2 regions of the Limnobacter sp. genome follow, and region 1 is predicted to be linked to the other one. Evidence: predicted binding sites of a transcription regulator. Region 1 holds the regulator's gene; the other holds the start of a gene.
The links. Region 1 encodes sigma-54, which starts transcription at its own class of promoters, with help from an activator protein. Its sites were predicted from a motif close to TGGCANGNAANCTGCTTT; they were not measured.
Positions count from the first base shown of each region.

Region 2: a site for sigma-54 is predicted at 1,043-1,060, ahead of P0D43_RS14190 (PQQ-dependent methanol/ethanol family dehydrogenase). Genes of this name have one in related genera too.

Region 1 covers NZ_CP121330.1:1,036,541-1,040,652, forward strand. Annotated here, with positions in the region: gene hprK (HPr(Ser) kinase/phosphatase) at 1-906, opposite strand, end outside; gene P0D43_RS05025 (PTS sugar transporter subunit IIA) at 911-1,381, opposite strand; gene hpf (ribosome hibernation-promoting factor, HPF/YfiA family) at 1,492-1,821, opposite strand; gene P0D43_RS05035 (RNA polymerase factor sigma-54) at 1,862-3,382, opposite strand; gene lptB (LPS export ABC transporter ATP-binding protein) at 3,395-4,112, opposite strand, start outside.
Region 2 covers NZ_CP121330.1:2,982,452-2,986,563, reverse strand. Annotated here, with positions in the region: gene P0D43_RS14195 (quinoprotein relay system zinc metallohydrolase 1) at 1-839, shown strand, start outside; gene P0D43_RS14190 (PQQ-dependent methanol/ethanol family dehydrogenase) at 1,142-2,887, shown strand; gene P0D43_RS14185 (hypothetical protein) at 2,975-3,229, opposite strand; gene P0D43_RS14180 (hypothetical protein) at 3,245-4,066, shown strand.

The sequences.
Region 1 (4,112 bases):
TTTTTGTTGCCGCACCATGAACTCGTCGAGCGTATTAATGCCCCGCATTTGCAAAATGGTGTTGCGCACCGCAGCTTCCAGCAAAACTGCAAGGTTTCGGCCCGCGGCCACGGGCAAGATGGCTTTGCGAATGGGTAGTCCAAGCACTTCCTGGAATTGCGGTTCGGTGACCAGTCGTTCCTGATGCAATTCCAAAGACGCTTTGCGCACCAAATGCACAATCAGCTTGAGCCGCATTTTACGGCGCACTGCCGTTTCACCAAAAATTGCCTTGATGTCGAGCAGCCCAACCCCACGCACTTCCATCAAGTTGCGGATCAATTCGGGGCAACGGCCTTCAATAAGGTTGGGGGCCACGCGCGAGAATTCCACCACGTCGTTGGCCACCAAGCCATGGCCGCGAGAAATCAATTCAAGACCGAGTTCGCTTTTGCCCAATCCCGATTCACCACAAATGAGCACGCCCATGCCGAGCACGTCCATAAACACGCCGTGCATCATGGTGGTGGGGGCCAGCCATTTGTTGATGTACACGCGCAGAAAGTCGATAATTTCTGCGGCAGACAGCGGTGTGGCCAGCAACGGGATGTTGGATTCGTCGCAAGCCGCTTTGAGCAATGCGTGTGGCTGAAAAGATTCGGCGACGATGATGGCGGGAGGGTCGCCTTCGATCAGTTTATCAATTTGATGTTTTTTGCGAGCATCGCTGATGCGGGCGAAGTATTCGATTTCCTGGCGACCAAAAACCTGGATACGGCCAGGGTGAATGGTGTTGAGGTGACCTACGAGATCGGAGGATGCGAAGCACTGAAGATCAAGGTGACGATCACCACCGTTTAAACCGGCAAGCCAGTCGAGTTTGAGTTTGTTGCGGTTGGCTTCGATCAGTTCTTTCAGTTGCTTCACAGGCTTAACTCGCGGGTTGGTAAGGCTCCCAGTTGGCGATCAATTGGTGAGTGGCACCAGGATCGGATTCTGTCATGAGTTTCTCACGGAAATCCTTGTCAGACAGCATTTGAGCCAGTTCTGACAGTATATCCAGATGATGCTGGTTTGCGCTTTCAGGCACCAGCAAAAACATGAGTAGCTTGACGGGTTGGCCGTCAGGGGCATCAAACGGAATGGGATCTTGCACACGCACAAGGCTGGCGATGGGTTCGCGCAGGCCTTTGATGCGGCCATGCGGCACCGCCACCTGCTGGCCAAGGCCAGTGGAGCCCAAACGCTCACGCGCAAAAAGACTGTCGAACACCTTGGACCGTGCAATGCCCTGGTTGTTTTCAAAGACCAGTCCGGCCTGTTCAAACACGCGCTTTTTGCTGGTGACCTGTGTGTCCAACAATATGTTGGATGGTGGAAGTAGATTTGCGATCAAGTTCATCGCTGTTGATTCCTGAGACCCGCTTCTAATCGTGGGGCCGATTATACGCCATAAAAACACAAAAGGCGGATTGAAGTCCGCCTTTTGAATTTCCCTGAAATTACAGTGGTTTATTCAGCTTCTTCTACCACTTGGTGTTTTATGGGCGTGTGATTGTGATTGGTAAGTTTGTCTTTGTGCCGCAATACCTGGCGATCGAGTTTGTCGGCCAGCGCATCAATGGCTGCGTAGAGGTTTTCATGACTTGATTCAGCGTGTATGTCTTTGCCGCGAACGTGCAGCGTAACATCTGCCCTTTGAACCAGCTTGACCACCGAGATGGTCACCGATGCATCAATGACGTGATCAAAATGCCTTTTCACCCGGTCCAGTTTTTCAATTACATAATTTCGAATAGCTGGGGTAACTTCCAGATGATGACCATTGATGTTCAAGTTCATAAGGTATCTCCTTTCGTTGCTGCGGGGGGAAGCTTTAACTTTAAAGCGACTTACGCATGTTCACCGGGGGTATTTTCAGTGATTCCCGGTATTTAGCGACCGTGCGTCTTGCGACCACGATGCCCTGTTGACCGAGTAGGTCGGCGATTTGGCTGTCAGATATCGGCTGCTTGGCGTCCTCCGCAGAAATCAGTTGCTTGATGAGTGCACGGATGGCCGTGCTGGAAGCTTGCCCACCTGAATCGGTGGAAACATGACTTCCGAAGAAATACTTTAGCTCAACCAACCCATAGGGCGTCAACATATATTTTTGCGTGGTAACCCTTGACACGGTCGATTCATGCAGTCCCAGTAAATCAGCAATTTCCCGCAGAACCAAGGGTTGCATTGCGATTTCGCCATGATTGAAGTAGCCGATTTGTCGTTCTACGATCGCTTGGCTCACCCGTAAAATAGTGTCAAATCGCTGTTGAACGTTTTTTAAGAGCCACCGGGCCTCTTGAAGTTGCGCGCTGAGTTGTGCGCTTTGACCACGGTGAGACCTCAGGATCGAGGCGTACATTTCATTGATTCGAATTTTGGGCATCACATCGGGGTTGAGCTGCACATGCCATTGTCCACTGAGTTTTTTAACAATGACATCGGGCACCACATGATCGTCGTCAATGCGCCGAAAGCGCGCGCCGGGAAAAGGTTCTAGCGAGCGGATTATTTGATGGCAGATCTTTAAAGTGTCTTCGTCGACATTCAGGGCTTTCTTCAGTTTGGTGAAGTCACGCTGGGCGAGCAAACTCAAATGGTCGCGGATAATGTGTTGGCAGTTGCCGTACAGGTTTGTTTGGCAAGTAATGTCCCGGCGCTGGGCCAGTTGCAGCAACAGGCACTCTGCCGCATTGCGTGCGCCCACGCCGGGTGGGTCGAAGCTTTGCAGCAGGCGCAGTGCCGCGCTCAGTTCTTCAAACTCCAGGTCGGGTTCGTCCTGCAAGGTTTCCCACAGGTCTTCAAGTTCAACGGTCAGGTAGCCATCGTCGCTAAGGTAGTCGATCAGCCACAGCACCAGGTTTTTGTCGCGTTCGCTGGCCTGCGTCATGCGCAGCTGGTCGATGAGGTGCTGGTGCAGGCTGCTGTCGGGCGCAGCCAGTTGAAGGCCGGGTTTTTCTTCGTCGCCATCGGCACCTGCGCCGCTGTTGTCGCGCCAGTCACCTTCCCAGTTGTCCTGAATGGAGTCGATGGTCTCGCGTTGAACAATTTCTTCGCTTTGGTTGTCTTGTTCAGCTTGTTGATCGCTGACGGGCTCACTGGCTTTGCGTGGGTCCGGTTCGGCTTCGAAGCTGTCGCCCTGTGGCTCGTGCAATTCGCCATTGCTGCTGTCCAGGCTGAGTGTACGTTCGCCTTCAACAGCCTCTTCATCGGCCAGCTCGAGTAGCGGGTTTTCGGCCAGTGCCTGTTGAATTTCCTGCTGCAGTTCGAGTGTGGACAGTTGCAGCAATCGAATGGATTGCTGAAGCTGCGGCGTGAGCGTGAGATTTTGGGAAACTTTAAGCTGAAGGGATTGTTTCATGGGGGCTCAGCTTTACATCCGGAAGTGTTCGCCGAGATACACGCGGCGTACATCGTCGTTCTTCACAATTTGTTCCGGACTACCCGAGGCCAATACTCGACCTGCACTGATAATGTAAGCACGATCGCAGATGCCCAGCGTCTCGCGCACGTTGTGGTCGGTGATCAACACGCCAATTCCTTTCGATTTCAGAAAGGCCACAATGCGTTGAATTTCCAGCACTGCGATTGGGTCTACGCCTGCGAAAGGCTCATCCAGCAAAATAAAGCGGGGTTGGCTGCCCAATGCGCGCGCAATTTCAAGTCGGCGGCGTTCGCCACCTGAAAGTGAGGCGGCCAGCGAGGTGCGAATGTGCGCTATTTGCAGGTCGTTGAGCAAATCTTCAACCGCTTGGTCCACCGTTTTGTCTTTGGGTGGATTAATTTCCAGGACAGCGCGAATGTTTTCTTCCACCGTCAACTTGCGAAATACGGAAGCCTCTTGGGGAAGATAGGAGAGTCCCGCCCGAGCACGTTCATGAATGGGTTGAAGCGTGATGTCACTGCCTTCGAGGCAGATATTGCCTTCGTCGGCGCTGACCAGGCCCACGATCATGTAAAAGCAGGTGGTTTTGCCAGCACCATTGGGGCCCAGCAAGCCAACCACTTCACCGGTGTCCACATGCAGTGAGACGTCTTCAATTACACGCTTGCTGCGGTAGGCTTTGCGCAGGCTGAGTGCCTGAAGTCGG
Region 2 (4,112 bases), 1.4 Mb from region 1:
CCGGTGGCTGGTATGTGATTGCCGGTGCCAATGATGATTTTTCGCAGGCCAATGGCTGCAACATTATCAACACCGGTTTTTACGTGGATGACGCAGGGGTGTATGTCATTAATACGGGCATTTCACGCCTTTACGGTGAGCAGCAACGCGCCTTGATTGATTCGATTGCCAAGGGAAAGCCGATCCGGCAAGTGATCGCTTTGAACCTTCACCCGGATTACTTTTTGGGTAATCAGGCCTATCCAAAAGAGGCTTTGGCCGCCACCAAGCTGACCCTTCAAGGCATCAAGGCGGAAGCCGTCTTGTATGAAACCAATTTGTACCGCTTGTGTGGCGACTGGATGAAGGGCACCGAGAGTGCCTACCCGTTACAAACAATTGCACCCGGTAATTTGAAAAACATGGGTGGCAAGTCCCTTGAAGCGGTGGAGTTGAAAGGCCACACCGATTCAGACCTGGTGTTGTTCGACCCGGATAGCAAAGTGATGTGGGCCGGGGGACTGGTGTTTTACAAGCGAATTGTGACCACCCCCCATGCAAAATTGAGGCCGTGGATTGAAAGCCTGAAAAAGCTGCAGGCCATGAAGCCCAAGGTGGTTGTGCCCAGCCACGGCCCGGTCAGTTGGGGCAGCGAGGCCATTGACCAAACACTGGATTACCTGAGCTGGTTGGACAAGCGCCTTGAAAACGCAGCTGCGATGGGTGAGGAAATGAATGATGTGATGAAGAAGGGCGCGCCAGAGCGATTCAGAAACTTTGCAGCCTACCCGGCGGAGTTTTATCGCAACGTGACCAATTTGTACCCCCTGTATGAGAAAGAGGCTTTGGGTGGATTCTAAGCACTTTTAAGTCAGGGTTAACGCTGTACCAAGTGTGTCAAAAAGGGACAGTTTGTGTGTTGCTGAACAGGTGAGCTGTTCCAATGTCACAAAACTGTCTCTTTTTTTTATGGTCGGAACGATTGAAATCACCTCAATGAAGCTTGGTTTGTAAAGTACTGATTTTATTGAATAAAAATTTTATTTAGATGAAATATTCTACTTGGCATGAAGCTTGCGCTAGGTTGTAACTGGGTAGCCCCGACTCTGCAAAAGAGGGGCGAGAACCTCAAAGTAACGGATGAAGAGAGGAGAAACAAATAATGCGCAAAACTCTGCTTAGCGCGATGGTAGCAACCGCACTGGCGATTCCCGCAGTGGCTTCTGCCGCTGTGACAGACGCAATGATTCAAAACGATGCCAAATCCACAGGCGATGTGTTGTCTTGGGGTATTGGTACAGAGGGTCAGCGTTACAGCCCATTGAAAGACATCAACGTATCGAACGTGGGCAAGCTGGTTCCAGCCTGGTCCTTCTCGTTTGGTGGTGAAAAACAGCGCGGGCAGGAAAGCCAGCCGCTGATTCACGACGGCAAGATGTTTGTGACCGGTTCCTATTCACGCATTTATGCACTGGACGCCTCCACGGGTGAAAAACTGTGGAAGTACGAAGACCGCCTGCCCGAAGGCATCATGCCTTGCTGCGATGTGGTAAACCGTGGTGCAGCCCTGTATGACAACCTGGTTATTTTCTCGACCCTGGACGCTCAGTTGATCGCCTTGGACCAGAACACCGGCAAGGTAGTCTGGAAAGACAAGATTGACGACTACGCAGCGGGTTACTCCAACACTGCAGCACCGATCATCGCCAATGGTTTGGTGTTGACTGGTGTGTCGGGTGGTGAATTCGGTGTGGTAGGTCGTGTTGAAGCCCGTAACGCCAAGACTGGCGAAATGGTGTGGCTGCGCCCAACTGTTGAAGGCCACATGGGTTACACCTTCGACAAAGACGGCAATAAGAAAGAAGCCGGTATTTCAGGAACCACCAACGCGACCTGGAAGGGCGATTTGTGGAAAACCGGCGGCGCTGCAACCTGGCTGGGTGGCTCATATGACAGCAAAACAGGCCTGGCCTACTTCGGTACTGGTAACCCAGCACCCTGGAACAGCCACCTGCGTCCCGGCGACAACCTGTACTCGACATCAACCGTTGCGATTGATGTAAAAACTGGTCAGATCAAGTGGCACTACCAGTCCACACCGAACGACGGTTGGGACTACGACGGTGTGAACGAGTTCGTGACCTTTGACATGAATGGCAAGCGCGTTGGTGCAAAAGCCGACCGCAACGGTTTCATGTATGTGAACGACGCCACCACCGGCAAGCTGGAAAATGCCTTCCCATTCGTGAAGAAAATCACATGGGCCAAAGGCATTGATCTGAAAACAGGTCGCCCGATTTTCGACCCGGCCAACCGCCCTGGTGACCCCACCAAGATGGACGGCAAGAAAGGCGAAACCGTGTTCTCTGCACCATCATTTTTGGGTGGAAAGAACCAGCAGCCAATGGCTTACAGCCCTGACACAGGTCTGTTCTATGTTCCCGCCAACGAGTGGGGCATGGGGATCTGGAACGAGCCTATCACCTACAAGAAAGGTGCCGCTTACCTGGGCGCCGGTTTCACCATCAAGACATTGCCAGGCTTTGACTACATCGGCGCCCTGCGTGCGATGAACCCCAAGACCGGCAAGATTGAGTGGGAAATCACGAACAATGCGCCTTTGTGGGGCGGTGTTTTGACCACTGGCGGTAACCTGGTGTTCTGGGGTACTCCGGAAGGTTTCCTGAAGGCGGCTGATGCGAAAACCGGTAAGGAAGTCTGGAAGTTCCAGACAGGTTCTGGTGTGGTTGCACCTCCCGTAACCTGGAAAGGCAAAGACGGTCAGCAGTACGTGGCTGTAGTGTCTGGTTGGGGCGGCGCTGTTCCCTTGTGGGGCGGAGACGTGGCCAGCAAAGTGAACTACCTTGAACAAGGTGGTTCCGTGTGGGTATTCAAGCTGATGAAGTAATCGGTTTGTGAAGTACATCAAGCCGCCCCGTGTGGGGTGGTTTGATGAGTAGTGAAGTAGTAGAGCGTTTTAGAAGTGTTGTCATTTTCACCCCTGAGTTTTCTGCCTGCTCCGCAGCGAACTTATGACGCAGACGGTTGAAACAAATTGCTCCTTGGGACCTTTTTCTGGCAATGATTGGGAGTCGGAAAAAGTTGTGGCGGTTTGTGAGTCTCCTAAACGAATGCGTCTTTTCTGCCCGGCCATGTGCCGGGCATTTTTTCGTCCATCCTCATAGTGAGTGATCCAAAAACCCTGTTTTTTGGTTTTCCCGATGGCAGATTGATAATCGTGGGTTTTCATCCCTGATGCTCAATTATGTCTGAAGTCATTTCACCCGCAATTCGCCAGAAAGTTCTTCAATCTTCCAATTCCGTCATCGAGCTTCGACCACTGGGTGTGGTGCTGGCCGTTGATGGCAGTGCAGCTGTACTTCGTGAACCTCACGCTGCACCAGTTCAAAACCAATACATCGTGATCGACGTGAAAACCGGTAAGCCTGAAATTTCCGGCAGGGAAGTGTTAGCTGAAGGTGCAATGACGGCGATTAACTGCACAGCGGCGGTGGTTGCAGGCATTGTGACGTTGGGGGGTGGGGCTGTTGCACCTTTTACCGGCGGAAGCAGTGTGGCTGTGTCAGTGGTTGGTGGAGCAGCAACTCTAGCGACAGGCGCAAGCTGCGCAAATTCATTCATGAGAACTCTCAATTCAGTGATTTCTCCAGGGGTAAATCAACGCTTAGACCAAATGCCGGCATACAAAACCACGTTACAAGTTTTAGACGGTGTGTCGCTTTTGGGTGTGGGTGCATCTGCTATCGCCGCTCGGCGAGCAGTCAAGGTTTTGAGTAATGCCGGTGTGAATATTCCTGCTGCTTTAACAGGTAATATCAATAGGCAACAATCAACCCTATTGACCAAGGAGATGATTAAACTTCGCAGGCCAGATGTATCCAATGGCGAACTTAAAAAGCTAATCCGCAGTGGCAAAGAACCTAAGCGTTATTCGAAGCAAGAGATCTCTGCGGGTGCGCTCAGAAGTTTGAAAGATTCGATTGCTGCAGGTTTGTCATTTTTGTCGAGTAGTTTGGACGGGAATGTTAAAGAAATTACCATTTACCTGGTTGATTTGACATCATGAAGCCCGACACGAAAACTTTGTATCAGCTTTCGCTTTATTTCATTAG